DNA from 4 places in the Paenibacillus sp. FSL H7-0943 genome. Region 1 is predicted to be linked to each of the others. Evidence: riboswitches for the same ligand, from Rfam matches in the RefSeq annotation. Region 1 holds a riboswitch; each other region holds the start of a gene.

Region 1 (8,229 bases):
TATTAATTATAACGGTCTACCCTCAATCCTTCAATCAATGTTGGAGTTTATTGTCAGTTTTAGAGAGCTGTTCACAAAATAGGCACGCAAAATAACCCCAGCAGACACAACCCATTCGTCTCTGGCATTTTCAGTTGTAATTTGTAGCGTTTGCAAAAATATCCAACTTACATTTTAGCCCATTTGCACCGAGATCGCCCATCTCCTCTGGTTTACTAGCTTTTCCGGAATAATTCACAATTAACCCAATTTAAGTTACTTTCAAAATCTAAGCGCCCCTTATCGAGGTTTGTTCCTCTCTAGAATCAAATAAACCTTATCTTGGAATTCATTATTATATTTGCCTTTTAAACAATAGTGTGTTATATTTATATGGTATTTGTTTTTCGATATATTGAATATCCCCACCAAGAAGATGTCAGGCCGACTATTATACACATCGGCATTTTGGACAAAGAGGCTTTATGTTTTCTTGCAGTACTCTTCCTTTTTATGAGATTAAATTCGAAATATAGCATTCCGATTCACACTGGCGCGGTCAATGGAGCCGCAAGGGCAAAAGAGAGGTAGGGCTTTTGTCGTATTGGAAGGATTATTCTCGCCACACGGCTGCTGGAAATAACAAGGAATCAAGACACCCGTTACTCACGAACGGCGGGGGATGAATATAACGAGAAAGCATGACGGTACGATCCTTATTCAAGGACTACGTCATGTGTGGAAAAATATAGGCGCCCGATAACCGCTACCTAGCGGATATCGGGCGCTGTCTACGTTCAGGACTTATTTTACATATCGACTTACAAAAGCTGTTACTACATCTATATACCCCGCCTTATCCGTATCATAAGACAATCCATGCCCCGCTTGCGGTACTATGAGCCTCTCTTTTGGACTCTGGCATGCCTCATACAATTCATTCATCATAGCAAAAGGTACAAAGTTATCCGCATCCCCATGAATAAAAAGAATCGGAGCCTTCGCTTTCCGCACTTGTTTTAATGCAGAGGCTTCACCAAAGCCATACCCCGCCTTCAAGCGGGTGATTAGACTTGCACTTTGAACGAAAGGGAAACTTGGTAAGCGATACATGCGTCGTAGTTGGTAAGATAATTGTGCTTTTACTGAGGTATAAGCGCAGTCCGCAACAATAGCTTTTACCTGCGGCGGAAGATCTTCCCCTGAGGTCATTAGCACTGTAGCACCACCCATAGAGACACCGTGAAGCACAATTTGAGCACTGGGCCCAGTCTTTTTAATCATGTATTCAATCCATTGCAAATAATCTTTTCGTTCCGGCCAACCAAAACCAATGTAATCCCCTGCGCTATCTCCATGCCCTCTTGCATCGGGAATTAGGATGTTAAAGCCTAAGTTCTCGTAGTAGATTTTGGCGTACGCCCCCATATCCTTTGCTTTACCTGAATAACCGTGGGCTAGAATGGCTGTGCGTCCCGCAGCACGATTAGATTGGAGTAAGTAACCCCTTAGTTTAAGTCCATCTGCAGATACGATCTCAATATTCTCGAAGCTCTGGCGAGAGACCCAATCCTTCCCCTCCCCCCAAGAAGCTCCGGCAACCGGAGGATCAGCCTTCAGATTAGGATTATTACTTAGAAATACCTTTGGCGCTCGTTTAATAGCAATACCATAGAAGAAAAATCCCACATAGATTAGAATCCCTATGATGATTACAGCGCTAATAATGAACCATATCAATTCGCCTTCGCCATCCCCTCTACATTTCTTTTCCAACAAGAGTATACCATCTACTTAGAATGCACCAAACTATCGCAATCATGACATACAAATAGAGCCGCCATCGGAACACTCCCGAAAGCGACTCTATGTTGATCTACCCTTTATTATTTATTCTTTTTGGAGAACTTGGTTCTCATTAATAATCCGATAAGTGCAAAACCTAAACCTGCTACATAGTAAGGTGCAGGACTTGATTCACCCGTTTTTGGCAATTCCTTCACAGGTGGCTTTCCTAATGGGATCGTATCGTCCACTACGATGATTTCATCAGGTGTTGGTGTTGGCGTTGGTGTCACTGCCGGTACCGGACCTAATGGGATCTCATCATCATCAACAAGTACTTCTGTGCTATTCGACGGTGTTGGTACTGGCGCTGGTGTCGGCGAAGCTACAGGCCCAAGCGGCACGGGATCTTCTGCAAGAACTATAGTGCCAATTACGGATGATGGCGTTGGTGTCGGGAACACCGAAGTCTCTGGTGTCGACGTTGGTGTTACCTCTGGTGTTACCGTTGGTGTTGGTGTTACCGTTGGTGTTGGTGTTACCGTTGGTGTTGGTGTTACCGTTGGTGTTGGTGTTACCTCTGGTGTTACCGTTGGTGTTGGTGTTACCTCTGGCGTTACCGTCGGTGTTGGTGTTGCTTCAAGCGTCGGCGTTGGTGTCGGCGTCACTGTCGGCGTCACTGTCGGCGTTGGCGTTGGTGTCGGCGTTGGCGTTGGTGTCGGCGTCGGCGTTGGTGTCGGTGTTGGTGTCACTGTCGGCGTTGGTGTCGGTGTCGGCGTTGGTGTCGGCGTCGGCGTCACTGTCGGCGTTGGTGTCGGCGTCGGCGTTGGTGTCGGCGTCGGCGTCACTGTCGGCGTTGGTGTCGGCGTCGGCGTTGGTGTCGGCGTCACTGTCGGCGTTGGCGTTGGTGTCGGCGTCGGCGTTGGTGTCGGTGTTGGTGTCACTGTCGGCGTTGGTGTCGGTGTCGGTGTTGGCGTCACTGTCGGCGTTGGTGTCACTGTTGGCGTTGGCGTCGGTGTCACTGTCGGCGTTGGTGTCGGTGTCGGTGTTGGCGTCACTGTCGGCGTTGGCGTTGGTGTCGGCGTTGGCGTTGGTGTCGGCGTCGGCGTTGGTGTCGGTGTTGGTGTCACTGTCGGCGTTGGTGTCGGTGTCGGCGTTGGTGTCGGCGTCGGCGTCACTGTCGGCGTTGGTGTCGGCGTCGGCGTTGGTGTCGGTGTTGGTGTCACTGTCGGCGTTGGTGTCGGTGTCGGTGTTGGCGTCACTGTCGGCGTTGGTGTCACTGTTGGCGTTGGCGTCGGTGTCACTGTTGGCGTTGGCGTCGGTGTCACTGTCGGCGTTGGTGTCACTGTTGGCGTTGGCGTTGGCGTCACTGTCGGCGTTGGTGTCGGCGTCGGCGTTGGTGTCACTGTCGGCGTCGGACATGGTGTTGGCGTCGGTGTCGGCGTTGGTGTCACTGTCGGCGTCGGCGTTGGTGTCACTGTAGGCGTTGGCGTCGGCGTCGGTGTCGGTGTCGGCGTTGGCGTTGGTGTTGGTGTCGGTGTCACTATCGGCGTTGGCGTTGGTGTCACTGTTGGTGTTGGTGTCGGTGTCACTGTCGGCGTTGGTGTCACTGTTGGTGTTGGTGTCGGCGTCACTGTTGGTGTTGGTGTCGGCGTTGGTGTCGGCGTTGGTCCGGGTTCATCACCATCGTATGGATAGTGGTGAAATTCACCACCACCAGTACCTTTGAGTGAAGCCGCCACTAAAGTACCGTTAATCTGACCATTAATAAAATCAACATGAGCATAGGGGGCAAGTATGCTTCCCATTACACCTATGCCTGCCATATCAAGATACGCAGCTTGGCTAAAGTTAAGCAAAATTTTCTTGCTGTTCAACACGTTATTAGGTAGAAATCCGAAGTTTTTCATTTTTACGTTAGAACCATCAATATTAATAATTGCAGTAGATCCTGAAGGAACATTTATTGTAATTCCGTAGGTATTAGAGACGTTATCTCCTGAAACATTAAAAACATTGACCGCAGGATCTGTACCTGTCAGGGTAAGGCTGCCATATTGGTACACTGTTGTTCCATTCGCCGGCAATGCTGCAAGTTCTGCTGATTTGTCCTTCAAAGACTGACCTACTGCTGAAAAGTCAATCGTACTCCCCTGTCTTTTTGTACCACCCTTGAGGAGCGTTACATTCCCTGAAAAATCTCCCCCGTGCACGATATTCCCATAAACAGTACCTCCGTTGAAAGTAAGATTCCCTCCAACAACAAGTGTGTCAGTCAGGGAAACCTCTGCAGCGGTCAACCTATCTCCAACACTATAGTTGGTTAAGTTAACGTTACCTCCAGCAGCAAACCTTCCTTCCGTATCCGAAACTGTTGTTATATCCCCTAGAATAAACACGTTGTAGACCGCTGCAATTCCCAATGTAGAAGAACTGCTAGCTCCAGCAACTCCAGCTCCCAATGAGGAAAGCCCACTACCTACCGTCAAAATCCCAGCTAATACAAGCGAGAGTAACGGTTTTATTCTTCTTTTCAAATGGCACACCTCCTAAAACTATGATTTATATTAATCAGAATAATTACCAGAAACTCTAAAGGACCTAACAACAAAAAAGACCGCCAAAAAGAAGTGAAATTCCCTTCTCATGGCAGTCGGACGGTCATTGTGCCTTTAAGACACTTTAGACTCCTGGACTTTGCGTCCCGCCCTTTCAGACGGTTTGCTATTATCATGACTATATATATGTATTACACTGCAAGTCCAGAACTGGTAGCTGAAGCATTCTATCCAATAACAGTCTATGACTTTTAATACTTTTGAATTAATAACAGTTTAGCTCCCGACACCCACAATTGTCAATCAATTCCTTTCGATAATTCCCCGCATTAGTACCACACAAAAAAAGCGCCTAAAGGCGCTTCGCATAAGGTTTTTCATTAAATTTTAAAGTAACTGTATATAGCCCAATATGGATATCCATAAGGGAACACTCAGAATTAAACCAAAAAACAATCCACGCTGGAGGCTGCCCTCTTTTTCCATCATAATTCTCCTTTATTTGCGTTCGATACATTAATTTTTATTATTACAATTTTTAATATAATTTATTCTCCGTTATTTAGTTGTGAATTTTATCACATTGGATAAGCTGTTTAGAAATACCATTGATTATTTTTGGAATATCGGGGTAGAATACGAATATACGTTCCTATTAGAGGTGATGAGATTCATGCATAGAGCAGAAAGCAGGGACAACATGCTGGTGAAATCTTATTTATTGCTTCCGATGATTTTATCAGCTTTCGAACGGGACTCCGCCATTTTATCTACACACTTACGAACACCCGCCCCTTATCTGGAGGTGCTTGGAACAGCTGCTGCAGTAGCTACAACAGATCTAAGGGATGTTCGTGCAGAAATGAGAAGACGGGGAATCAAGGTGTATGAGCAAAACAGACTTAATACGGGAATTGAAGCCAAGTATATATGTCGTGGCTATCATGAACGAATGCTGCTGTTGAATGACATTGTTGCGGCTCAGGCTGCCATCCATATGCGCAGATATCTAGGGCTGGATATTTCATCTTTTAAGAGTTACGAAGAACAGTACCAGATTAAGTAAAGCTGTATAGAAGCCGCTGCGCTCTCTCCCCCCAATCAATTAGTGAACAAAAAAATAGGCCTTACCATGGGAGTTGGCAAGACCTGAGAGAGATATACCACAAAACACTGGGGGGTGTTTGGTGTCTCTAATATATACCTCGAACCTGAAAAAAAGCTGATAGGCACATAAAAATTACATTAAAAATATTGTTCGCCGTTCAGAAGTGATTAGAGTGCTCCCACAAGCTTAGCCGACCTTTAGCTGGAATTGGATGGCTTAATGGATGAACCCCTTTAAGCTTCCAGGCAAACCGTCCTTCACTATAGTCGCCAAAATCATATTCGTTCCCATTGATCCATTCCCTTAAATCCACCTCTGGAGTAACCACATAACATCCCGCGAGCTGACCTGTAGCAATAATAGCTCCTGTCGGCAAATTATTCGCTGTATAGCCATGTTTCGCCAATACTGATTTGTACGGTTCCTGTTCACAAATCTTTTTGTCAATCCTCACTCCGGCATGGATGCCTAACTCGCCGCGGTAGGCTGTTCTCCATGAACGAGTTTCAAACTCTTTTTCACCAAGAGCAATTAAGGTCGCCCAAGGCTGCCGTATTGTTATACACCGCATGATATTTATCCCCTTTGTTTTACATACATTCTTTATACAATAACAAATTATTATTATTATGGAATATAAAAGAATATATTGATTATCTATCACTATATTTCATAAATAGGAATTTATGTTTGGACAATCTTTGATGAGTTAGATAAATTTGTATAGTTATTAATATACATAAGGAGTTGTATTCTTTTGTTAAAAAAAACAACATTACTACTTAGTTCTATAATTCTTATCTTAAGTCTGTTCTCAGCCTTTTCTGTATCCGCTGAAGAAACTGTAAAATGGGAAACAAAAGCTAGTTTGCCCATAAACTTGATGGGATCAGCATCAGCAGAGTTGAATGGAAAGATATATATTTTCGGGGGAGCAAATGGATCAGGAGAGGCAGCTACAGGAACAAGAACAAATAAAACTTACATGTACACTCCAGAAACTAACAAGTGGTCTGAAAGAAAAAGTATGCCCACTGCTAGAGCCGCAACAACTGCTGCAGTTATAGACGATAAGATATATGTTATTGGAGGTTACTATAGCGGGGGTAGAACCAACGTTGTTGAAATGTACGACCCTATAGCAGACAGTTGGGAAACAAAATCACCATTACAAACTCCTAGATCATGGTCAAGTTCAGCGGTAGTCAATGGGAAAATATACGTTTTTGGTGGATCAAAAGATAGCAGCGGACTTTCATTATTTACCGTCGAGGAATACGATCCATCAACTAATCAATGGACTTTTAAAAATAATATGCCTATTAACCCGAATGGCCCTTTTATCGCTACTGTTAATGATAAAATTTACATTACTGGCGGGACCAATGTTGCAGCAGGTGCTTCAATATTCTTCAAAAATCTTTATGAATATGATCCTGTGTTAGACACATATACTGAAAAAAAGAGTATGCCCACTCAAAGATCCGGTGGTGCCGCAGTTGTAATAAATGGAGAGATCTATTATTTAGGTTATGGTCTTTCTGTTGAGAAGTACAGTCCTCAAACTGATACATGGAGTGTTTTTACCAACTTAACTTCATGGAGATTTCAAAATTCAGCCGCGGTAATTAACAACACTATTTTTATCATCGGAGGTTCGAATCAAACTGCCGCTATATCAACAGTAGAAGCAATCACTATACCTATACCTGAAGTTACTCCTACACCAACACCAACCCCTGAACCAACACCGGGTCCGGAGCAACCTACTGGTGATCGCGCTATACTTGTCATAACAATGAATACAGGACTTGAAAAAGAATTTGATTTAAGTATGGATGAGGTTAATGCCTTTATAAATTGGTATGAGAATAAACAAACTGGTGCAGGAACTGCATCTTATGCCATTAATAAGCACGATAATAATAAGGGGCCTTTTACCAGTAGAAAAGATTATGTCATTTACGATAAAATACTAACCTTTGAAGTCAGTGAGTATACAATTTAATAAACAAAAAAAGCCCGCCAACCATTTAAAATTGACGGGCTTTTTTATGAAGTTATAAATGGAGGCTTTAGCATTGTTCCCAAATTCAAAGGAAGAAAACTGTATGTAGAATTAATTGAATTAAAAGTATCATTCTCAATTTATATAATTAAGCTTTTTATAAGACACCTATGAAATAGCTAGTCACCACTTATGATTGACGCATTAAATTTACTATTTATATTGATTAAGAAAAAATTGTTGCAAATCCAATTCAGATTTTATACTCTCAATAACACTTTTCAAACCAGGTACCCAGAGAAAAGTATCTTGTCGGATATAATTCATTACTAGCTCATAACTACGCTCAAACTTTTCAATGTTAGGACTATGTTCGTTTTCCAGTACTGTACGTACCCTTTCTGCTAATTCTACGTAGTCAGCATCAATGTGCTCTTGTTTATAGCTCTCCGCCGATTTTAACTTGGTCCAGGCAAAGGCCCCGCCAGCTACAACTTCTTCAGATCCTTCTACGTATTCAATGCATGAATCATAATTTATAAATGCATTAATTCGTTCTTCAAGCAATTTAAAATCTTGTACATAATTAAGGGTTTTTTCCAAATAAGACACCTCCCCAAATGATAAGAAGATGTGATCTAAACTCACCAAAAAAATTCTAGTTGGTAATCACAACTTGATAGTGAATCCAGTATATACTCTTTTGAAACATAAATATATGTATTATTTTTCACATATAAATTCACACTTATTGTTGAGTTGGGATAAATGTGTTTATAGGTATAGCATTA
Region 2 (8,229 bases), 2.7 Mb from region 1:
GACACGTGCCCAGCTAGAGAGCTTCAACAAGGCTGAGAGGGTCTTCTCGCCTGAGATGGGTATAACTGAGCGGGAAGGTCGTTACAACGCCTGGAAGGACGCTGTAGCGCGTACCATGGGTTGGGAGAAGCATGAAGGATATCAGTGATAAAGGGGCTGTATATGTCTATGGTTAACGGAACCGAATCTGATCTGCCGGGCGGACTATCTAAGCCGGCGCTTCGAGCCCTGCATGGGGCTGGATATGTTCAGCTTCAACAATTCAGCAAGCTTACGGAGGCAGAGCTTCTGCAGCTACATGGATTGGGGCCAAAGGCGATCGTTCTACTGCGGAGTGCTCTCGCGGAAAAGGGGCTCACCTTTGCAAGTAAGTCCTGATGTTGCGTTCATATTTATATTAAAAAACGGCAAGCTTAGGTGAATCCCTAGCTTGCCGCTTTTTGTTATACAGCTCCTAATATTCAATAACAAATGCTACATTTTGCCAACCGGCGCCCACTGTCCAGAACAGGACTTTATCACCACGTTCGATCTTTCCAGTAGTTACAGCTTTATGTAGAGCAATAAATGGGCTGCTGGTAGAGGTATATCCGAATTCATCCCCTATGTATACCGCTACATTGCGATCAATGCCGACTTTCTTACACATCTCTAAGATATTAGGCAATGAAAACTGTGAGAAGCAGGCTGCTTTAATGGCTTCAGGCGCGATATTGTTGTTAGACAGTAGAGTACGAATAGACTCAGAAGCAGCATCTATGCAAATGGAATCATCAAAAGGAATAAACTTCACATTAAACTCTCCAGCCGCTACACCTTCTTTACCCAGTTTAGCCAGGCCTGCGCACGGGAATTTGGAATTATCGCAAACACAAGGATCCGTTTGGTAGATAGAGTCAATGAAACCGACCACATCCTCAGCTTGTTCAAGAATGACTGCCGCCGCTGCATCACCGAAGTTAGCGTAATAGACTGGATCATTCTTATCGGCATGAGGGGTTACATAATCGGAGCCGATGACCAACGCTCGTTTAATCCTAGGATTCGCTTGCATCTGACGGCTAACCTGTTCCACAGAAGCCGTCATACCCGCACAATTAGCATTACTGTCAATGCAGATCGTATGGGATGCGCCTTTGATCAAACGGTGAATCATTAATGAGTTGGTAGGAAAGATATACTCAGGAGTTTGACTTGCATAGGCAATAAGGTCGATATCGGCACCTGTGAGACTACTTTTCTCCAGAACATTCCTGGCAGCCTCAAAAGCCATCGTAAGGGAATTCTCATCCGCATCCTTAATACTATACCGTGTAATACGACCTAATGCGGATAATAGACCTCGAATATCAATGCCTTTTTCGTCAAAATGCTTAATGAAAAAGTCGTTACCAACTATATTGCTGGGATGATAGATATCAATGCCTTTAATACGAATTCCGGTCATAATACGCCTCCAGGAAAGCAGTAAAATGTGGCCTACATATTAAGATTAAAAGATCTAGACTGTAACCGCAGAAATGATCTCGATGTTATCGAGTCCAGCTTTACGGCCAAGACGGGAAAGCTGCATTTTGAGGATCGGGTTATTTTCAAGCGTTAGATTTACTTTTACAAATCCATCATTCTTAAACATTACAAAGCAGCTTTCTAAAAGAGGTACAACATCTGGTGCAGTTACATTTAGCTTTCTGCAGTCGATTTTTAGTTCATAGTCAGCTGGAGTAATTGGATTGATAGTTTGTTGATAAGCTTGAATAGATTTTAGACCATCTTCTTCAGAAAATGTTCCATCCAACTCAATGTTAATAACCTTGTTTGTAGTGTCTGTCTTCAAAACGAAACTTCCCATGCCTAAATCTCTCCCATAGATTGAATTTGTCCAAAACAGTTCGACTGCAATATCCAGCCATGTATATCCATTTAGCTGTTTTATAAAAGTCAAAATTCGACACTATACAGCAAGTAATGGGATATTCCGACTCTATTATAGGCATATTTTTCAAGTGTATGCAATAATAAAGTCGAATTTTGTATATTGTTGTCGAACTGTTGGGTTATTGGATTTCTTCTATGGTTGCAAGCAGGATATTAAAAGCTGTGATGATTCTAGGTGCCCCTATAACGGGTACTAAGTGTAATAGAATACCTTTAAGCTGTTCTACGGTGACTCCAACACGAAGGGCCATGACATAATGAACGCCCAACTGTTCGAATTGACCCATTGAAATTAAAGATGAAATGACTGCGATTTCCTTCCAGTCAGGGGCTATAGTATTACGTTGAAAAATATCGCCATAGGCATTCCCCATAATAAATTCAGCCAAGTCAGGGAAGTGGTCTTTAATTGGAGCTAGTGCTTTTGCGCCATAGTCTCCTGATAGATTCGTGAAGTGGTTGAGACCACTGTTGATATTTTCCTTCATGGTTAGCCTCCTAGTTTAGGTTCAAAGTACGGTGTGCAGTCGGAGGGACTTCATCACGGTCTGTTAGTAGTTCAATAACGGCAACATGGTTTAGAGCTACCGCATCTTTAATTGCAGCTGTGAATTCATCCGCAGTCTCACATTTGTAGCCTTTAGCACCTAGAGATTCAGCGAATTTCACGGCGTCCATTGGTACTTCATATAGAGTTCCATCGATACGACCTGTGGTTTTCTCCATACCCTTAAGAGCCATATCTAGTTGCTTATTATTGACCACGATAAAGATAACAGGGATATCTTTGCAGACAGCGGTGTTAATCTCAGCGCCGAGCATCATGAAACAACCATCACCTGTAATGCAGAGGACAGTTTCTTCAGGAGCTGCAACTTTTGCACCAATAGCCATGCCGATCGAATTACCCATGCAAGCAAAATACGCATCAAAAACAAAGCTGCCCGGTTTCTTAACCTTGTACCATTTTGCAGCGTGGAATCCATGACTTCCATCATCAACGAAAATTGAATTATTATAAGGGATCAAATCACTTAAAGTGCTCATTACGGAAGCAAGGGAAAGATTCTTGAGGGTTGGAAGCTCTTCTGAATAATCCGCATCGGCCAAAGCCTCACGTTTGGTGATTGTGCTTGGGTCAATATGATTTAGGCAGTGCACCAAATTATCGCGCAGGTCCCCAGTGACCGGTATCGTTTTGGACAATAGTATTTTTCCGACAAAGGTTGGATCAATATCAAATTGAATTAAAGTTGCTGGATGATTCTCCCGTTTAAGATTACAGATGGTCATATCACTTAAACGTGATCCAAGCACTATAAATAAATCGCTTTTATTCAATAAATCGTCCCCGTGGGTCGAACCGCCAACGCCAATAGGACCATGATAGAGTGGGTGATCCCAGACTATAGCCCCTTTTCCACCAGGAGATGTTACTACAGGAATATTAAAAGTTTCTGCGAGTTGAGCAAGCTCTTTATGTGCTCCGGAGCGGTTAATTCCTTTACCCGCAATAATCAAAGGATTCTTAGCAGCTTGAATAGCTTCGATGACTCTATCGATATTAGCTTGACTAATTAGAGACTCTCTTTCTGGGATTACTATATTGCATTCTTCCAATACTTCAGTTTGTACATCAAAAGGAATACAAAGATGAACAGGACCCCGTTTGGTCAGGGCCACAGAAATCGCATGATTAAAAATAGTACCAAAGTGATCCCCACGTTCAACCAATTTACTGAACAAGGTGGCAGGTCTGAACATATCAGCTAAATCAGCCAGAAAAGAGGTGGAGTCCTGACATTGAGGAATTCCAAGCTCTGTAATGGATTGGTGGCCGGTAATAAATAGGACAGGTAGGTTGTTAGCTTTCGCATGTGCTGCTGCTGTAAGCAGGTTAGTTCCCCCAGGACCCGAAGTACCAAATGCTACGCCTAGGTTACCCGTTTTCAGCGCATACCCTGCTGCTTCGAATCCGGAGCTTGCTTCATGTCTGCCGGGAATAAATTCAATACCGTAATCCACCATCTTTAGAACAATTGGACAAATGGATTTGCCAATGATCCCAAAAGAATGGGTGACTCCAAGGTTACGTAGTGCTTCCGCCATGTAATCTGCGACTGTCTTCAAAAGAAACACCTCACAAGTTTTTTGATATATATTAGTTATTAATCTACCGAATAGATACGATAGATCAATATACTCAAAAAGTAAAAACCTGTGCTCTATAGTAAGCACAGGTTGGTGGCATAAGGCACCGCTAAGACTGAACAATAGTTCAGCCGTCCTGGTTCCTCTGCAACCTGGCAATCATGGCCTCAAAAGAAAAAATGAGGCTGTAGATCCATGGTTTTGCGTCATCCTCTTTCGAGGATTTTGCCAATATTAATTTATAGTTGATAAGAATAATTTTCCTTTACAATATATTCCTCATTAATTTTTGTCAACATAATCCGCTAAAAAAACTCGAAATTTGACGAAAGTCTTGTCCAAGAGATGAAGTTTTACCTCGCGAAAAAAACTGCCACCTAAGACTCAGCTTAGGTGGCAGTTGATAGTTTTGAACTAGAATTTAAAGATATGAATGGTTTTTTGCAGATTAAATACGGCCTGGGTCATTTTTTCCGTTTCTTCTGCAACAGACTGCAGGGCATTAATCTGTTCATTCATAGCCGCCGATACCTCTTCCGTGCCAGCAGCAGTTTCTTCGGTGATTGCTGAGATATTCTCAATTGCACTGGAAATTTTCAAGGCACTTTCTAGCATAAGATCGCTCTCCGCAGAGAATGAAGAGATTTGCTCGGTAATGTACTGCACGCTTTGTACAATTTGTGCGAAAATATGGGCAGATTGAGTGATCATTTCATTCTGAACCTGCACAACCTCTTCATTGATGGCGATATTATCGATGGCTTGTTTAATATCTGACTCAATGCTGCGGACCAAGCCGAATACTTCTTTTGTGGATGCCGTAGATTCCTCAGCAAGCTTGCGAACCTCTTGAGCTACAACGGCAAAACCCCGACCATGCTCTCCGGCACGAGCAGCTTCGATGGAGGCATTCAGTGACAGCAGGTTGGTCTGCTCAGCGATCTCTGTGATGGTCTTGGTGATCATCGTAATCCCGCGGGCATTTTGTGAGAGAGCTTCAATAGTATCAGCCACTTTTTGTGTAGCCTCTATGTTTTTACGCATGCCTTCAGCCTGTGTATCTACGGATTGGCGCCCTTGCTCAACAAGTTCTAAGGTATGTATTGAACGTCTGTTCATTTCTTTGGTGGAGTTCGTATAATTGGATACTTTAGTTTCAATGTCTTTAATGGATTCTGTCATATCAGCGATATCCGTAGATATTTCATTTGCACCAAGAGCGAGCTCAGTAGAAGAAGAGGCTACTTGTGCCATGACAATTTTCAGGTTCTGGTTCTTATCTTCGATTCCGCGGCTTGCATCCATAACTTGACGGGTGATCTGCGATGCATCGGTCAAAATCTTCTTGAGCTTATCAATCATTGTGTTAAAGGAGCGGCTTACGTCACCCATTGAACCATTTTCGTCCGCTCTGCTAGTGAAATCACCCTTCGAAATACTGTGAGATACATTAGCAATATCATCAAAAGATGATGTAAGCGTTCTCTCCACGAAGCGAGCAACAGGTAAAGTCAGACCTGCAAGAACAACTACTAGTATAATTCCTACGAGAAATTGACCTAGAATCATTAACGTAACTAAGACAGGAATAGCAAACAGTGCGGCAACGAGGTAACATCCGGCAACAATTCTTTGTTTTAACGGAAGTTTGTGCATCCAGCTCATTGGTAAAATGTCCCCCTTATTAAATTTTATGTAATGGTGTTATTATAGGGGATTTATAGGTCATTGGTCTATAGAGAAGTGTCATAAATCTTCTTTAAGTAGTAGATATTTAGAATTCATGTCAAAATTCCTCATATATTGTGGAAATTGTTTTAATAGCAGACTTTACCATCCCTACTAGTTCGATAGGAGCTAAAACAATAACTGAAGGAGAGAAAGAGAGTACGATACGACAGGCAGATTCTATAGCATTAAACTCGGCCTCCACGTTCATCCACCCAGTATTAGCAGAGGGTTCTACTAAAGTTATAGTTACATATCTTTCACGTTGTAATTCTTTAAGAATAGACTCATTCACCTTTAAGTTCACTACATATTTTGGCAGTGCTGCTTTAAAAGCTAAAGTCGATTGTTCCCAGTAGCTTTTTAAATCAAAAGCCTCAGGTCTGACAAATGATTCATAAGTTGCGTCAGCTTGTATTAATCTCGACACGCGAAAAGTCCGCATTTCACCCTCGGTTCGTGCCACTACATACCAAACTCCACGTTTTGCGACTAACCCGAGAGGTTCAATGAAACGCTCCTTCATCTCGTCATTCCGTGGGTAAGTGATCTTCACTTTACGGTCTTCCCAAACAGCTTCCTGCAGGACAGATAGGAACGGATATGTCTCGTCGGAAGGGTGCCAGCTGGCACCATCTATATGAATGCGCTGGCTCAGGTAACTGGCTGGATTATTCGGCCTTGATGGGGAAGCAGCCTCCAGCTTAAGCACGGCGGAAGAGAAGTCGTTTTGTATACCCAGATCTTTTAAGATTGAGGAGTCTGCGGACAGCAGCAGAGTTGCAATCTCTGAGGGCTTCATACCCGTTAAGGAGGTTCGGTATCCTTCTGTGAGCATCCAACCCCCTTCACGTCCCCGTTCGGCAAGAATAGGTATTCCTGCTGTACATAAGGCTTCCATATCTCTAAACACAGTTCGTTCAGACACTTCTAAGGTCTGGGCTAGCTCACGGGACGTCATCTTTCCACGATTTTGCAGCAAAAGTAAGATGGATAACAAACGATCGGCTCTCATTAAGGGACACTCCTCCTCCTAATAAATGTTGGCTAGTTCTTAATTAATTATTACATTATATATGTCAGTTGATGTCATATTAAAGAATTATACTATATAAGGTAAGGATTAAATACAGAACATTAGAGAAAAACAAGTGTAGAAAGGATTGAGAACATGACTTTAAAAGGAAAAGTAGCATTGGTCACCGGAGGCAGCAGAGGTGCTGGTAGAGGAATTGCATTGGAGCTGGCAAGGAAAGGTGCATTCGTTTATATTACGGGCAGAACGACAGAGGCTTTTGGGACAGAGCATAGCAAGCGGAGCATTGATAACGTACTTAGGGAAATAAAAGCGGAGGGAGGGTCCGGCAGCGCCATACGATGTGATCATACCAAAGATCAGGAGACAGAGGCGGTCATTCGCCAGATTGCTTCAGAGCAAGGAAAGCTTGATATTTTAGTCAATAATGTATGGGGCGGCAACGATTTACCTATTGAGCAGAAGTCTTTCTGGGAGCTTCCTACAGCGCATTGGGACAATATGTTTAATGCGGGTGTGAGGGCACAGTTGATAACAAATTATTATGCAATACCATTAATGCGTGAGGCAAAAGCTGGCGGTCTAATCATCCATACAACCTTTTGGGATCGTTACAAATATCTAGGAAATTTCTATTATGATCTTTCTAAACATACACTTGTGCGTATGGCCTACGGGTTATCGAATGAGCTTAAAGAGGACAACATTGCAGTTATTCCGCTTACTCCGGGCTGGATGAGGACAGAGGCGGTGTTGGAGAGCATGAACACGGATGAGGAGCATTGGCATGAGGTTGAAGAATTGCAGATGACTGAATCCACAACCTATATCGGTAGAGCAGCCGCTGCTCTAGCAGCCGATCCTAAGGTTATGTCTATAACCGGACAACCGCAGCAGGTTGCTAAGCTGGCTGAAAAGTATGGATTTACAGACATCGATGGTCGGACTGTTCCCGCATTCTTAGTCTAAACAGCAAACTTGATCTGTTTGATCCCATATGTGCGTATGAAGCAGTATAGGACACAGCTGATCTATAATGCAGCATTTTCGTATGTTTAGAACGCTATCGGTCCCCAGAGACGCTATTGATAGGCAAAGCACCTGATTTAGCTCTCTTCTTGAGGAATAGTGGCACTAGAGTCCGAAACCCTGCTTCAAAGGCGAAATTATTGCATATAAGGTCATCTGGGTCCGTAACCTCAAGGGCGTACGTAAGCCTCCACGAGGGTACTCGATTCGATATTGTAAATGAAGCCGAAATAGGTCGACGATCAACAACAAAAGCAGCGAAACTCCTATAGGGGGAGAATCGCTGCTCTGTTGTTTGATTTCTATCGTATTGCTTACAGAAGAATGATTTCTTCGGCAGTGTTGAT
Region 3 (8,229 bases), 120 kb from region 1:
GCTCATGCCAAAAGACCGTCTTACCATTCCTGCTAAAGCTGTTCAGGCGTCTGAGGGCAAAAGGTAACCATTATGTCCATGAAATTAGCCATTTTAGGTTTACTGCTGGAGCGGAACATGCATCCCTATGAAATCACATTAGTGATGAAGGAACGTTCCATGGACCGGATCACGAAGCTGCAGATGGGATCACTCTATTATGCTGTGGATAAGCTTGCACAAGATGGTTATATAGAAGCTTTAGAGGTCATCCGCAGCAGTGATCGGCCGGACAAAACAATCTATGCCATAACGGAGCAAGGTAAAGCTTTATTCGAACAGCTTATCCTGCAACAAATTAAGAAAAACGAACCCTTCTATCATCCGATGTATATGGCCCTGGCTATGTCCCGTCATATCGATCAGAGCAAGGTTGAGAAGCTGCTCGAGGAACGCCTCCGGGAAACAGAACATCAGGTTAATCTGGCTTATCAGGTATACGAGGAGCATATCTCCATCGTGCCTCGTTCTGCCCTGCATCTAATGTACGGTACATATGAGCACACCCTGACTGAGCTGAAATGGCTGCAGCGCCTATACGATGATGTTGTAGCACGCAAGCTAAAAGACATAGGGACACCGTTGAATTTAGAGGCCTAATGGCCTCTTTTTTCTGTTTAAGGGAGTCAAAATACGTTTATTAACGAGCACAATAGCCATTAAATCTCAAAGAAAGGCGAGGCGGTAAAAATGACTCAAGAAAAACATCAGCGGAATAGTGACAAACGGGATCACCCGGAACAATATCCAACAGAGAAAGAAAGTCTATTCGATCTTCATGAAAGTGAGCAGAATGTAGACCCGATTCCGATGGAAGATTTGACGCTGGAAAAGCAAGAAGAAAAGAATAAAGAAGAGACCAAACACCGCTCTTCCAGCGACAAAAAATACCATACGGGCTTCTGAGAGTGTACAATATCTACAAGTACGCAATCATAATTTCCAAGGAGGAATCACATTGTTGAAAGCGTTACCTTTAAACAAGCGCGGGATTCCCGCAAGCCGCATTGCTTTAGGCTGCATGGGGCTAGGCGGTGACTGGGACCATGAGCCGATTACTGCGGAGAATGTTAAACAGGGACATGAAGCGGTTGATGCCGCCCTTTCCATCGGCATCAACATGTTTGATCATGCAGATATCTATACTCGTGGGAAGGCGGAGAAGGTATTCGGTCAGATTTTTAAGGATCGTCCAAGACTACGTGAAGAAATCATAATTCAATCTAAATGTGGAATTAAGCTAATGGAGCCTGGAGACAGCACTAATACGTTTGATTTCTCTGGCCAACATATTCTGAACAGTGTAGATGGAATATTGTCACGACTTGGGACCGAATACATTGATATTCTTCTACTGCATAGACCTGATCCCTTAATGGATCCCGAGGAAGTAGCCTCCGCATTACATCAACTGAAGGCCGCTGGTAAGGTTCGTCATTTCGGGGTTTCCAATATGAGCGCCGCTCAGATCAAGCTGCTGCAGACTTATTGCGATGAACCTTTTATCGTAAACCAGCTGCATATGAGCTTGGCTAAGATCAGCTGGGTGGATGCTGGAATCAGTGTAAATCGTGAACCCTGGAAGGATATTATCTTCCCTGAGGGAACCCTTGAACATTGTCGAATGGAGAACATTCAGCTTCAAGCTTGGGGGCCACTCGCCCAAGGTCTATTTAGCGGGCGTTCATTAGAGGATCAACCGGAGAATATCGTCCAAACAGCAGCTATGGTCCAACAGCTCGCAGATGAAAAAGGAACAACACCCGAAGCCATTGTACTGGCTTGGCTAATGACACATCCAGCTGCCATTCAGCCTGTTATTGGAACTGTGAATCCGAAGCGTATTACTGCCTGTGCCGATGCGGACAAGCTGGAGCTTAGCCGTAAAGAATGGTATGACCTGTATGTTAGTTCACGCGGTTCAAAACTTCCGTAACATATACATTTATATTCTCAACTTCATTACTCCGCTTATGCCCGGCTCGCGTTACTACTGCGAGCCGGGTATTTTTTTGCGAATCACTCTAACTCATCGTTCTTTATTGAGAATATATTTAGTAATCGAGCGATATATGGAGTTATTTAGAGATAAATTATCATTTTCGTTCTTTATAGAGTACAAATGCGCGTTATTGGCAGTTTTCTTTTTGATTTATTCCATGTATGATTCATTACAGAAGTTGTTCTTAATAAAGAACGATAATAACGAACCAAAGAAACAGACATTGAGGGGAGGTATTCCTCTGAGACCCAGATCAGCAAGGAGAAGACCTAGAAGAAACAGGAAAATCGGATTACGTATACTGCAATCAGGAATGGCTGTCTCCGTCTTATTTCTATATACCTCGCAGCAAGTTGGTGGTACCTATGGAGGCTTTGGAGCCGCTACGCAAACCACTAGCACGATTAGCTTTTGCGAAGTATTTCCGAATTCGATCAAGGCACTGCTTACAGAGTTCAAAGAGCATGTTAATCGAGCGCTCACTTTAAAAGAATCACTACAGCCCTTTTCCTCATCAGCTAACTACTCGGACGTTTCGGGAATAGAAGGGATGTCGCTGGAAGAGCTTGATGTCGCTGCAGAAGAGATTTCTTCGCAAATAGCGGCGCTTCAATCCCAAATAGATAGCGTTAACGAGCAACTGGCGGCTAACAGCCAAATTTGGAATCAAATCCACAATGAGCTAAGTGCAGCAGCAGCCTTACTCTTCCAGATAGGAGGATATATGACTTCTCTAGATTCCAACTGTCTAGAAATCAAGGACGAGCAATTTTTCAGAGATTTACAAAGCAGCCTGAATCAAAGCGGTGTGATCTCGGAATCCTTGAATGCTTCCTTAAATGGAGTTATTAGTTACCTAACCTCCATACACGATGTCGGTCTTCCATTCGCTTCGGTAGTTACCAGTGATGTTTATGGACAACTTGAATTACGCGAAGGAGAGTTCCCACAGCCACTGCCATTCCTGATTACCTTCACTCAACCAGACGGCGTGATCTCTAGCGACCTCACCTCATCTTATGAAGCTCTAAATACCGAATTGACTAACCTTAAAGAATCGGCAACCTCAGGTATCACTACCCTTCAAGATAAACTCCAATTGATCAGTCAGACTCGCGAGCAAAAACTAGAAGAGCTTGAAAAAGCTCGGCTAGAAGAAGAGCAAGCAAAGAAAGAAGAAGAAGCGAAAAAAGAAGAAGAACGTTTGGCTGAGGAGAAAAAGCAACAAGAAGCCGAGGATAAAGCGAAAGCTGAGGCAACCCCTCCAACATCAGGTGAAGCTGCTCCGGAAGCCCCAAATAAAGAACAACCTGAAGCCCCAGCCACTGACCCGGTTAAGCCGGAAATTGGCGAAGAGCTCACAATTCCAAAAGATGTCCCTCAGCAAGAGGCTCCACAAGAGACGCCAAAGGCGGAAGACAGTACGACTACCCCGCCGGTAGCAACCCAAGCTCCTTCGGACCCTCAACCTGAGAAAGGTGGAGAATAAGATGCGAATTAAAAAAATTATCAATAATACCCTATCGAGCTTAATGCTTGTGATCTTTATTCTGCTGGTGGCAGCCGTAGTGTTATCCAAGGCCTCCGGCGGTGAACCTGCTTTCTTCGGATATGAGATCAAAACCGTACTCTCAGGATCGATGGAACCAGGAATTCAGACAGGCTCAATTGTCGCATTAAAACCCGGAGGGGATATGAATCGTTTCAAACCAGGCGATGTCATCACCTTTAGGAATGAAGATAATCTGCTCATTACTCACCGGATTGTAGAAGCGACCGTCAATAACGCTACTGGTGAAGCTGTTTATCGCACTAAAGGCGATAACAACGACGCGCCCGACATGAACCCTACCAGTTCTGTGAATGTTGTAGCTCAGTATACCGGGGTCACTGTACCCTATGTCGGTTACGCTATGAATTTCGCGGTTTCCAAAGCTGGAAGTGTAGTCCTCATGATCGTGCCTGGCTTGATGCTTCTGCTCTATGCTCTGTATACCTCTTGGAAGGCTGTAGCTGCATTAGAAAAGAAAAATGCTGCCCTACTGCCAGCCTCACCGCCCCCAACAGAAACACAGCCCTAAGTTGATTGTCCACTTCCGCTTACGAACCGGAAGATACAATATATAAATTTTATAAAAAATTCAAACACAAATTTGAGGAGGAATTTTATTATGGGTATCAAGAAAACATTGGGTCTTGGCGTAGCATCTGCAGCACTGGGTTTATCATTAATCGGCGGAGGAACCTTCGCATACTTTAGCGACACTGCGCAAAGCACAGCTACATTCGCAGCGGGCACGCTCGATCTGAACTCCGACCCTTCTGTCATCGTTAATATTCCTAACCTGAAACCAGGTGATACTGTAACTAAATCCTTCAAATTGAAAAACGATGGTTCGCTCGATATCGGATCTATTATTCTGAATACATCGACTCAAATCACGGATGCTAAAGGAGATAACTACCTGGATTTAGCCGAGTTCATTAAAGTTAAATTCCTTAGAAATAATGATAAAGGAGTACCTATCGTCTCTCCTGAAAATGTAGTTTATGAGACTACACTTGCTGCTTTAAAAAGTCAGCATCCGGATCTCGTAAAAAATACAGGTTGGGATCAACTCTTTACCGAAGCATCCGGTATTAAAGCCGGTACCAACGACAGCTTCTCCGTCCAATTCGAATTTGTGGAAAATAACCAAGATCAAAATATTTTCCAAGGCGATAGCTTAACACTGACTTGGGATTTCGTAGCTAAACAAGGTGCGAAAAAAGACTACTAAGATCAATAAAGTAATTTAATAAAATACTCGAAGAGCAGCAGATCCTGAATCCGGTCACGGATAAGCAGATTGCTGCTCTTCTCTTTACAATAAACTTTGTCCGATTTATTGATATTTGCTATACTAATAACAAAAATTACGGAGGGGCGTCAGCATAGTGCCACAGAATATGGGCCAACGTATCCAGCAGCTCCGCCTAGACAAGGGTTTCTCCCTATCTGAGCTTGCGGACAGAGCAGATGTGGCTAAGTCGTATCTTAGCAACGTGGAGAGAAACATCCAATCCAATCCATCCATCCAGTTTATCGAAAAAATCGCTGACGCGCTTCAGGTATCCATTCATGCCCTACTCTATGGAGAACCCAATAATGCAGAGGAATCACATTTAGATTCGGAATGGTTCCGATTGGTGCAGGAAGCTATGGACTCAGGCATTAGCAAACGCGAATTCAAAGAATTTCTGGACTATCAGAAATGGAAGCTCGATCAAAAGGATTAATACTTCCTACTAATCTGGTAAGATCCTCTCTTCTACTAATCATATCGAAAAAGGACACAGCGAAGAACCGCTGTGCCCTTTTTCGATATGTAACCCCTCTAATGTATTACTGCACGATCTGCACAGTTTTCTCATGAAAGAACTGGCGGATTTCATCTGCCTTAATGCCAGCCTTCTTAGCTGCTAATAATAAATGTACCCACTCTTGATCCAGATCAATAAACTGCTGTTCTCTGTTGCTACCCTGGTTGGACTTTTCCAAAAAATCTCCCCCTAAGATTTTACGTCCCCAGGCAATCCGGCTGTCATAGTATCTCTACCTTAGACCCGCGACTTTGTGCCCCTGCCTTTCGGCAAGTTTACCTTTTACTGGACCCTTTTCACGAAAGGATCTGCTTAAAAAACTATAAAATTACTATCTGCAATAACATTATACAAAAAGAAAGCGGAAAAGTGTGTCGATTCCTGGTTACTTTCTATTTTAAAAACGAAAAATAAAAGATTTTTTTTCAAAGATCTTGTCCGATTATCACGATACTCGTCCGTTACATAAAATAAATTGTACTAGCAAAATAAATATTTACTGACCTAATAGTTAAAAATAAGGATAATAGAATCATTTTAATAGGCCTTTAGAATGGGTAATGAGAAGAAACACCCTTCTTTTCATTAGAACAAGCTAACCCATACCATTTTGCGAACGTATTGGACGAAAGAATGAATTGATTACAGTGGCCGAAAGTAGCACAATAAGATGAGAAATGAAACCGCAATCATCACAGCTCCAGTAAGCGTTGACACAAAATGTCACGTATGGAGTTCATCCGTTAAGGAGGATGTATTCATGGCAGCCAAAGAGCCCTATAACGAATCCATTTGGAGTAAGTATTACGGACCCAATTTAGGCTACATTCAAGAAAGATATGAACAGTTTGTGAAAGATCCCTCCACCGTAGAAAATAATTATCGCGAGCTTTTTACAAATTCGGGACCTCCTCCCCTAACTCCGGATAGCGAACCGGCTCCTCAGCCGCGCATCTCGGGAGACACCGAATGGCTTAGAAAAGCAGTAAGAGCTTCCAAGCTAATCGCCAATATTCGTATATATGGCCATATGGCCGCTGAAATTGATCCGCTGGTACGCGATCAGAATCCCATGGCAAAATATCTTGAGCTTGAAACCTATGGGCTGACCCGCGAAGACCTGATCGCACTGCCTGCCACGCTTATATGGGAAAATGCGCCGAATGATGTGCATACCGGATGGGATGCCGTGCAACGTATGCGTCAGGCATACACCAAGACTATCGCCTATGAATTCGGGCATGTGCATGAAGAAAAAGAACTGCAATGGCTAAATAGACAGGCAGAATCCACCAGCTCACCAGCACCCCTAAATAATACAGAACGCAAAGAGCTCCTGAACCGCCTGATTCAGGTAGAGCAATTTGAAACCTTCCTCCACAAGACTTTTGTAGGTCAGAAGCGTTTCAGTCTTGAAGGCAATGATGCTCTTGTGCCGATGTTAGATGAAATCGTACGTGCTGCTGCACATGACGGTGCGGAGCATATTTTGATGGGCATGGCGCATCGCGGCCGCCTCAACGTTCTTGCACATATTTTGGGCAAACCTTATGATATCATATTTTCAGAGTTTCATCATTCTCCGAACAAGGAGCTTTTCCCTTCCGAAGGCTCCACAGGCATTAACTATGGTTGGACAGGTGATGTGAAATACCATCTCGGTGCAGACCGTGCTGTCCGTGAAGGAGAAACGGTACGCACAAGAATAACACTAGCGAATAACCCAAGTCACTTGGAATTCGTCAATCCTGTCGTGGAAGGTTTCACTCGTGCCGCACAAGAAGATCGGAGCACTGCAGGACTGCCGAAGATTGATACCAGTAAAGCTATGGCGGTGCTGATGCATGGCGATGCTGCTTTTCCAGGTGAAGGCATTGTTGCAGAAACGCTTAATATCGGCAAACTTCAAGGTTATCAAAATGGTGGGACGATCCATATCATTGTTAATAACCGAATTGGTTTTACGACTGAAAGTGAAGATTCCCGTTCTACGCATTATGCGAGTGACATCGCCAAAGGGTATGAAATCCCAATAGTCCATGTCAACGCTGATGACCCAGAGGCCTGCGTAGCAGCTGTACGTTTAGCTAGCGCATACCGCCATCAATTCAAAAAAGATTTCGTAATTGATCTCATCGGCTACCGCCGTCATGGTCACAACGAAATGGATGATCCTGAAACCACACAACCTATTGTCTACGGCAAGGTTCGCAATCATCCAACCGTCTACAAGGTTTATGCAGAGAGACTGAAAAACGAAAAGGTTCTTACCGCCGAAGACGTACAAAAGATGAATGCTGAGGCAGAAAGCGTATTGCAGCGTGCGTACGATACTATGAAGGAAGGCAATCATAAGAAAAAAGAACCCAAAGCCTTCATTCCTCTACAAACGGACCGCGCAGCGGCAAACACTACAGCGGTATCCATCTCCAGCCTGCAGGAGATCAATCGTGAACTGTTGACGGTTCCTGCTGGATTCCAGGTTTATCCGAAGCTGGAGCGCATTTTACAACGTCGTAAAGATGCACTGAATGAGGGTGAAAAGGTCGACTGGGCACTAGCTGAAACATTAGCCTTCGCTACCATTCTGAAAAATGGAACGCCCATCCGACTGAGCGGTCAAGATGCCCAGCGCGGAACCTTCGCACATCGCCATCTGGTGCTGCACGACAGTAAAACAGGAGATTTATTCTCTCCGCTGCATCAGCTAAGCGATTCCCGTGCCTCCTTTGGCGTATACAACAGTCCATTGTCAGAGGCATCAGTATTAGGCTTTGAATATGGTTATAATGTGTTTGCACCGGAAACCTTCGTAATCTGGGAAG
Region 4 (8,229 bases), 720 kb from region 1:
ATGAATGTGGCTTGTAATCATTGTGTAGTAAGAGAGCTGAATTTTCAAATCAAGGCTCATGGTGAGCTTAATCTTAGGGTTTTACCTGAGGTTATTCATCACTTGAGTAGAAGTAATACGATACATAAGGTGGAAGAAAATGTGATTACAATTAAGGAGGCTGGGGTGCGGGATTTTCTGGATTTCTGTAATGACCATATGGAGTCGGAGCAGGTTGAATTCCGTATAGATGACCAAACATGGAGACCTCTATCCGAATTACCCACTGTACTTGATATGGAGTGGATTGATGAGGTTATCACTAAGGGTCTTGTTACTTGCTACTTCCAACCGATTGTGAACGTAAGGGAAGAGATTTTTGCATACGAGCTCCTATCCAGATTTAAAAAAGAAGACGGATCTCTTATCTATCCTAATGAGATTTTTGCGGCGGCACGGAATCGTGGGCGTTTATATGCTTTAGACCGGTTATGTAGAATGACGGCTGTAAAATATGCTGCACCCTTAAATAAAAAAACGTTTATTAATTTTATCCCAACGTCGATCTACGCTCCAGAGTTCTGCTTAAGATCAACCGTTGAACTGGCCAATCAATTAGGCGTCGATCCTTCTCTTTTTGTCTTTGAAGTTGTTGAGACGGAGAAAGTGGATGATCTCGCTCATTTGAAAGCTATTTTGACATATTACAAGGATCGGGGATTTGAATACGCTTTAGATGATGTTGGTGAGGGCTTCAGCACGATCGAGATGTTATTGGAGCTTAAACCCCATTACATGAAGCTGGATATGAAATATGTTCAGGGTGTGTCCAGCGATCTGAACAAACAGAAAATAGCAAAGCAATTTTTAGAAAAAGCTTTAGAAATCCAATCCGTTCCTTTAGCAGAAGGTGTGGAGTTTAGAGAGGACTTTGAATGGCTTAAGCAGAGTGGTTATCAGTTGTTTCAGGGCTATTTATTTGGAAAGCCTGATCCTATTCCCAAACAGTAATCCTAATGAGTATATATCCGTCCAGAGGATGAGATGAATTTCAGGTCAGAGTCTGAGTACAGCCAACCCCCGGGGTTGTATAATTTAGGTAATTTGAAAAGGGGGACGGGATAGATATGAAATGGCATCAATTTGTAACGCGCTGGGCGGATTCTAGGGGCTTTGATGGACGAGAGATTGATTATCAATGGCCTTCTCCCTCATTTCCGGTCATCAGTATTCGCAGTAATCTAGGGCGATACTCAGGTCAAGCGTATGGCCGTGGAGGTAAACCCCGTGTGAAGACAGCCGTTGGATTAATCGCTATTGGAGATGTAGCTGTTGGCTTGATTTCCATAGGTGCGATAAGCGTGGGCGTATTATCCTTAGGAGCAATATCACTGGGAATGTGGTTAGCGATCGGAGCAATAGCACTTAGCTGGCTTGGCTTCGCAGTGGGAGCGATTGCGATTGCAGGCGTGGCTGTAGGAGCGATCGCAATCGCGGAAAAAGCGTTGGGGGCCATCGCCATAGGGGATACGGCGTTTGGTGCGATAGCGATAGGCAGGATCGCTGGGGGTGCCATAGCTATCGGACAATGGGCATATGGTGTAATCGTAGTTGGCGAACATGGTTTCGGATTAATTCCCGTCACGGGCGATGTGTGGAATTGGTTCCGGGGTTTGTTTGGATCGGAGAGTTAAGTAGACCTACAGTCCTAAAGGATGTCCTTCTCTTCCGGGATAGTCGATAAATAATATCTATCACATAAGAAAAACTAATTGCAATTACCTATACTCATTTCATACCAATTAATCATGCGATCAGATCTAGGCTTATGTTACTCTTTGAATGTATTCGAAACTTCATAGGCAAACCTATGGAAATGTAGGGACGCAAAGCTATAGGGACTAAGGTTATCATAACTATTGTCAGCCAGCTGCCAAAGAGTGCGTAACGCTTTTTGTTAAAATATAAGAAAGTATAAGTTATAAAACTATACTTAATATCTTATATTTCTCGCTTAAACGCTTACCGTCCTTATAAGGACGCCGAAGGCGTTTATGCTTGTTAAGGTTTAATAAAAATTAAGTCTTAATTTTTAGGCGACTTTATACGCAATCAAGCTACTCTTTTGGGGTAGTTTTTTTTGTGCCCATTTTTGGGCACTGGAGAGATTCATATGACATCTGGGGGTAAGAAGAGATGAAGAAAATGATTGCGATCGCTACATCGGCGGCCATGTTGGCCAGTTTTTCGAGTGAGGCAGGTTATGCTTTAGCAAGTGAGGCAAGCAAGGTAAATGTAACAAAAACAGTGGCGCAAAGTAAGGTTAACTTATTAAGCAACGCCTCGGTTATTCCGTTTGAGCTGTACGGCAAGGATGCTCTAAATGCCTATAATGAGGTTTTTAGAATGAATCCAGCAAATATTAAATCCATCACAAATAACGGTGGCAACTACTCAGGCTCGCCTATAGCTAAGGCTATGGATGGGGATATGAGCACGCATTGGGAGACTGGCAAACCGAATAGTTCAACGTTTACGAATGAGGTTGTGTTTGTTTTCAATGAGTCCACTGAATTAAATAGAATGGTATACGCGGCTAGGCAATCCGGTGCGAAAGGTAAAGGTTTTGCTCAAGAATTTGAGATCTATGGTTCCACTACCGATGGGGGTGATTTTACGCTCGTGTCTTCTGGAGAATATACAGGCTCAACCGGTGATGTAGTGGAGATTCAGTTTGCACCTACGGCTTTTAAGAGACTTAAATTTGTCTTCAAAAAAGCGAATCAAGATTGGGCGAGTGCGGCTGAGTTTTCTTTTTATAAAGAGGATAGTGTCTCTGCTAAAATGAAAAATTTATTTACAGATGATACCTTGAGCCAAGTTAGTGCTGCCTTTAATACGACAGAGAAATTAACAGCTTTAGAGAATGAAGTGCAGGCACATCCACTGTATGCGCAGTTTAAAGAAGAGATAGAGAATGCAAAGATCCTTTTGAAGAACCATCAGGTAGAGGCAACGGCAGCCAAGGTTTCGAAGCTAAAAGGGTATGGAACAGCCTATGAAAATGCCTATAGCCAAGCTTATAGAATGCCGAATGCAAACGTATCAAAAGTAACGGTGAACGGTGGAAGCTACCCAGGTACGAAGCCTGAATATATGCTGGATGACCAGCCCACTACGCATTGGGAAACGAACAAAAACAATGATGCAAGCTTCACGAATGAAGTCGTGTTTGAACTAGCGCAAGCGGAAGTGCTGGACAGAGTGGCTTTTTTGGCTAGAGATAACCGCAAAGGATTCCCAGAGGCTTTTGAAATCTATGCATCAGAGACGAGTAAAGGAGAGACCTTCCAACTTGTATCTAGCGGAACCGCGATTAGTACCAATGACTTTCTGGAATTTAAATTCGAACCGACGAAGTTTAAAAGATTAAAATTTAAGTTCACAAAAGCTAATATCAACAGACCTTTTGCGGCTGAATTTAGATTTTATACAGAAGATAAAGTAAGCGAAGCTGTAAATGGTATTTTCACAGATGGAACGATGAGTGCGGTTGTGCCTGCTTATAATAGCGTCGAAGCAATCAACGAATTAGAAGAAGCGGCAAAAGTACATCCGCTCTATCCAATCCTGAAAGATTCTTTGGATTTAGCTAAGAAGCTAGTGAATGGTGAAGTTCAAACCGAAGGCACCATCATTGAGGCGGAACAACGTGGAGATATGAAAAAGCATGCGCAGGAAAACCTGAGAATTGGTTTTGGTACGAACAACCAGCCTACAGGTCTCGTTGCAATGCCTGGAGATACGATCAACGTTTATGTGGACGCAGCTTCTAACGATAAGCTACCTTCTTTAGTCTTTTCTCAACAAGAGGCCGCTTGGAATGTTTGGGCTAGAGGTGTGCAATTGCGTCCAGGTAAGAACATTATAACCGTTCCTGAATTTGCTATGAATAGTTATTATGCACATGAAGTGACTAAGGGCGGCACCGTTTATATCGTAAATCCCTATACAGCAGAGGAACAAGGGAAAGCGCCATTGATCCGCTTCGAAGGTTTAGAAAAGATTCCTTTTATGACCAAGACCACGGATCCAGAACAATTCAAAACCTTCTTAATCACATACAAACAAAGACTAGACGAAGATAAAGCGGCTCATCCAAATGTTCAAGATCGTAAACTCATAGATGTGGTAGAACTGGCCAGCGATCATGTTATTTTCACAGGAACGGCGACGGAGGCGTACAACAAATATATTACGCAAGGAAATAACCCGCTGGACACCGTAACTGGGTATGACACCTGGATGAAGAGTATTTTTGCCTTCTATGGCCTGGATGGCAGTAGCGAGATTGATGATGCCAAGCTAATTCGTGAGAATATTCGCTTGATGCAGCCTTATGGTGCGATGTATGCAGCGGGAGATCATACAGGTATCCAACTTGGAACAGTAGGAACCATGTTAGGTGATTTTAACAAAGCTTATCCGGGCTGGGGACTGAATCACGAAATCGGGCATCGCTTGGCTATGGGTGAACGGGAATATGGCGAAGTAACTAATAATATGGTGTCTATGTTTATGTCTGTCGCGGCGAATTCGATAGATAATCGTATACCGTATGAATCAGATATCTATAAATATGTCCTCGAAGAAAACAAAGTGGTTATGAATCAGCAGGGCTTATTTGCACAACTCGGAGCCTATTGGCAGCTGGAGCTGGCACATCCGGGATACTGGACAGAGCTGACCAAGCTATATCGGGAGCGGAAGGTCATCCTTACCAACGGTGACAATTCTAAGCAGCAGTATTTGGTGGAGTTCTCCTCCGAAGTACTGGGATTAGATTTAAGCAGCTATTTTGCCAGACATGGCTTCACTGTGAATCCTGAGACAAAAGCGAAAGTAGCCAAGTATCCGGCACCGCAAAAGTTATGGTATTTAAATAACTCGGTGATTAATTATGAGGGAACTGGAATAGCGGATAAAAATCTGGCCATTAAGGTTAATATCACACCTAACACCACGGCTAGAACGAACACGTTAAGTTTCAGTATAGATAAAGAGCTTAAGCAAGACTTTTTAGGATATGAAGTGTATAGAAATGATGTGTTAGTTGGTTTTACAGGAACTGAGCAATTTGTGGATCAGAATGTAGATGCGAGTATCAACTATACGTACAAGATCGTCGGTTATGATAAAAAGCTGAACCCACTGAAGCCCGTACAGGTTAAAGCCTTTAAGCCAGCCTTGTCTGTTGAAGATCAGCTCACTTTAAAGCTTAATCAAACCTTTGATCCGATGAGCTATGTAAAAGCGGCTAACTATCTAGGAAACGATATTACTGCAGATGTCTCTCTGAAAGCCAATAACGTTGATGTAACGCAAAAAGGCAACTACGAAATTGTATATGAAGTGAAAAGCGAAGGGGTTACGGAAACGAAAACCACACAGGTTACGGTAACGAGCGACTACGCCTATATTTCCGATCTCAATGCCAAGTCAGTCGTTGTAGGCTGGGGTGAATTAAAGAAAGATAAAGCCGTTTCCGGGGGAATCATAACCCTTGTTCGCCAAGGATTGGCTGCGACGTACGCGAAAGGGATTGGTGTTCATGCCAACTCTGAGGTAGTTTACGATATTGAAGGTAAGGGTTACGACTTCTTTGAAAGCTACATTGGGATTGATCAAGCCATGAAAGGGAAACCTTCCTCGGCTACTTTTGCAGTGTATGTGGATGGAGAACAGAAATTTGAGAGTGATGTTTTCCGGGCAGGAACAGAACATCAATTTGTGAAAATCCCTGTGACTGGTGCAAGAGAGGTGAAGCTGGTTACAACAGATGCTAAGGATGGCAATGCTTCAGACCATACGGTATGGTCGGATGCGAAGTTCTCGAATAATTCAAGCAAACCTACCATTACAGTACCGGAAGAGACAACCTTCGTTAAGCTGAACAGCGAATTTGATGTGTTGAGCGATGTAACAGCTTTTGATACGGAAGATGGTAACTTAATTGGAGCCGTTGAAGTACATTCGAATGGATTCACATCAAGCAAAACAGGGACTTACAACGTCGAGTTTTCTGTTACAGACTCAGATGGGAACTCCGCTGTGCAAGCCAGAAAGATTGTTGTATACAGCGCTAGTAAATACCTGAGTGATATAGATTGGCAATCGGCAAAAACGGATTATAATGTGGTTCGAAAAGATAAGGCTAGCTCTAACAATCCGATTAAGCTGCTGGTAAATGGCGAGGTCAAAGAGTTCGCTAAGGGCTTAGGAACCCATGCCAGCTCTGAAATCATGTATAATCTGGCGGGTGCAAACTATGAATATTTTGAAACGTATGTAGGGGTTGATAGAAATATCCCTGAGCAAAGCAACTCCAGTGTAATTTTCAAAATCTTTGCCGATGGGGCAGAGGTTTATAACAGCGGACTGATGAAATTTGGTACAGAGGCCAAGCTTGCGCGGATACCTGTTAAGGATGTAAGTGAATTGAAGCTGGTGTTAGATAATGCAGGTAACGGAAATGCTTCAGATCACGGCGATTTTGCTGATGCGAAGTTTATGATCTTGAACAATACACCAGAGCTTACCATACCTAAATCTGTCTCAACCAAAGTGGGCCAAGCGATTGATATCAGTGAAAGCTATACGGCAATGGATTCGGAAGACGGTGACTTGACGGCTCAAGTGAAGGTCACAGGCCAAGAGCAAGTTAAATTCAACCGGGCCGGAAAGTATCCAATCACTTACACAGTAACAGATAGTGATGGAAATACGACCACGAAGATTAGAACTATAGCCGTAGTAGACATGACGGACTTTACGTATCTGACGGATTACGACTGGAATTCTACTCAGAACAGCTATACTGCACCTTTGAAGGATAAATCTATTAGTGCAAATACGCTGAGATTAACAGATGAGAACAATCAGGTAGTGTCCTATGAAAGAGGAATTGGAGCGCACTCTAACTCGACGATTGTATACAATCTAAGCGACAAAAACGCGGACTATTTCACTTCCTATGTAGGTGTAGATAGACAAATGTACGGTTCTGTTGGTTCGGTGAGCTTTGAGGTGTTTGTCGATGGAGAGAAGAAATTCGATAGTGGGGTCATGGGTTCGAGAGATCCGCAGAAATTCATCGAATTGGATATTAATGAAGCAAAAGAACTGAAATTAGTCGTCACAGACGGGGGAAATGGTAACGGATCTGACCATGCTACATGGGGTGGAGCTAAACTACATTTCGCGAATGGAGATCACTTATTCACTAGAGATCTCGAACAGGCGATTGCAGCGGCTAAAGCAATTTCTCTAGAAGGCTTCACACCTGAGAGCATCGCGGCATTTACGTCCAGCCTCTCGATAGCAGAGACAGTGTTGGCTAACTCTTCTGTTACGCAAAGTGAAGTAGACGAAGCTGTAGCAGCGTTGCAACAAGCAACCGAAGGTTTGGTCCAAATAGATCTTACGCAACTGATTACTGTGGCGGACCCGTATTTAAGTGCTTCGATCAAGACTACATTGGGCGTAACTGGAGAATTAACATTAGGTGATATGTATAACCTTACAACGTTAACTAGCGAAACCAGAAGAGCCAGATCCTTGGAAGGTTTGCAGTACGCGAAGAACCTAGAGACACTTGATATTACTGGAAATGAAATTACAGATTTCTCCCCATTACAAGGATTAACTAAACTAACGAGCTTATTGGCCGACCCACAAATGGTAGAGGTAGGAGAATTTAAGGGACCTGTAGTTGAAGTGGCTAATCTGGTGAAAGGGCTCGATGGCAGCAAAGTGATCCCTAATTCGGCTGGGGTAAGAAACACTAGAACATCTAAAGAAATTGTGTTTGATATGAAGGAATGGGCTGCTAATCCGGATGTGTTCACTATTGACCTATCAAACGAGGAGAAAGGAACTTACATGCTGGGGTTAACTTACCAAGTCGCAGGTAATCTCGTGCAAATCATTTCTTTTATTGATAATAATTAAATTCCCAAGAAAGCAGGCGGATTGTGGTCTCTATAACCATGGTTCGCCAGTTTTTAAATGAAGGCGTTTTATGTAAAAATATCCATTTTGTCATATGACAAAAGAAATGACAACGCTCACTATAAGCGGTGTAGTCTTTTAACTATACTTAATCAGAAATGCGCCAAATTTAAATGAATACTCCAATTGAAGCTTTTTATACAAAGAAGTAAATAATGTATGCGGTTTAGAGGGAGCTGT

Evidence for each region. A riboswitch is a leader RNA that binds a small molecule or an ion and turns the genes downstream of it on or off. The one in region 1 is predicted to bind cyclic di-GMP.
Region 2: linked by a shared signal. The riboswitch ahead of NSQ55_RS20690 (thiamine pyrophosphate-binding protein) and the one ahead of NSQ55_RS02490 (choice-of-anchor A family protein) in region 1 are both predicted to bind cyclic di-GMP.
Region 3: linked by a shared signal. The riboswitch ahead of NSQ55_RS01945 (anti-repressor SinI family protein) and the one ahead of NSQ55_RS02490 (choice-of-anchor A family protein) in region 1 are both predicted to bind cyclic di-GMP.
Region 4: linked by a shared signal. The riboswitch ahead of NSQ55_RS29460 (NPCBM/NEW2 domain-containing protein) and the one ahead of NSQ55_RS02490 (choice-of-anchor A family protein) in region 1 are both predicted to bind cyclic di-GMP.

What each region holds. Positions count from the first base shown of each region.
Region 1 is NZ_CP150148.1:556,396-564,624, reverse strand. It holds gene NSQ55_RS02495 (alpha/beta hydrolase) at 784-1,758, opposite strand; gene NSQ55_RS02490 (choice-of-anchor A family protein) at 1,866-4,301, opposite strand; cyclic di-GMP riboswitch class I at 4,410-4,500, opposite strand; gene NSQ55_RS02485 (hypothetical protein) at 4,996-5,388, shown strand; gene NSQ55_RS02480 (ASCH domain-containing protein) at 5,588-6,001, opposite strand; gene NSQ55_RS02475 (kelch repeat-containing protein) at 6,188-7,438, shown strand; gene NSQ55_RS02470 (hypothetical protein) at 7,652-8,041, opposite strand.
Region 2 is NZ_CP150148.1:4,705,875-4,714,103, reverse strand. It holds gene glpK (glycerol kinase GlpK) at 1-148, shown strand, start outside; gene NSQ55_RS20710 (DNA-binding protein) at 163-378, shown strand; gene NSQ55_RS20705 (ketoacyl-ACP synthase III) at 455-1,447, opposite strand; gene NSQ55_RS20700 (hypothetical protein) at 1,502-1,852, opposite strand; gene NSQ55_RS20695 (carboxymuconolactone decarboxylase family protein) at 2,058-2,426, opposite strand; gene NSQ55_RS20690 (thiamine pyrophosphate-binding protein) at 2,437-4,077, opposite strand; cyclic di-GMP riboswitch class I at 4,233-4,329, opposite strand; gene NSQ55_RS20685 (HAMP domain-containing methyl-accepting chemotaxis protein) at 4,504-5,754, opposite strand; gene NSQ55_RS20680 (YafY family protein) at 5,876-6,832, opposite strand; gene NSQ55_RS20675 (SDR family NAD(P)-dependent oxidoreductase) at 6,989-7,822, shown strand; gene serA (phosphoglycerate dehydrogenase) at 8,197-8,229, opposite strand, start outside.
Region 3 is NZ_CP150148.1:436,475-444,703, reverse strand. It holds gene NSQ55_RS01985 (MDR family MFS transporter) at 1-67, shown strand, start outside; gene NSQ55_RS01980 (PadR family transcriptional regulator) at 73-639, shown strand; gene NSQ55_RS01975 (hypothetical protein) at 730-945, shown strand; gene NSQ55_RS01970 (aldo/keto reductase) at 998-1,975, shown strand; gene NSQ55_RS01965 (hypothetical protein) at 2,355-3,530, shown strand; gene NSQ55_RS01960 (signal peptidase I) at 3,532-4,122, shown strand; gene NSQ55_RS01955 (TasA family protein) at 4,213-4,821, shown strand; gene NSQ55_RS01950 (helix-turn-helix domain-containing protein) at 4,991-5,320, shown strand; gene NSQ55_RS01945 (anti-repressor SinI family protein) at 5,427-5,582, opposite strand; cyclic di-GMP riboswitch class I at 5,610-5,694, opposite strand; gene NSQ55_RS01940 (2-oxoglutarate dehydrogenase E1 component) at 6,165-8,229, shown strand, end outside.
Region 4 is NZ_CP150148.1:6,727,536-6,735,764, reverse strand. It holds gene NSQ55_RS29470 (EAL domain-containing protein) at 142-990, shown strand; gene NSQ55_RS29465 (hypothetical protein) at 1,107-1,673, shown strand; cyclic di-GMP riboswitch class I at 1,831-1,917, shown strand; gene NSQ55_RS29460 (NPCBM/NEW2 domain-containing protein) at 2,176-7,989, shown strand.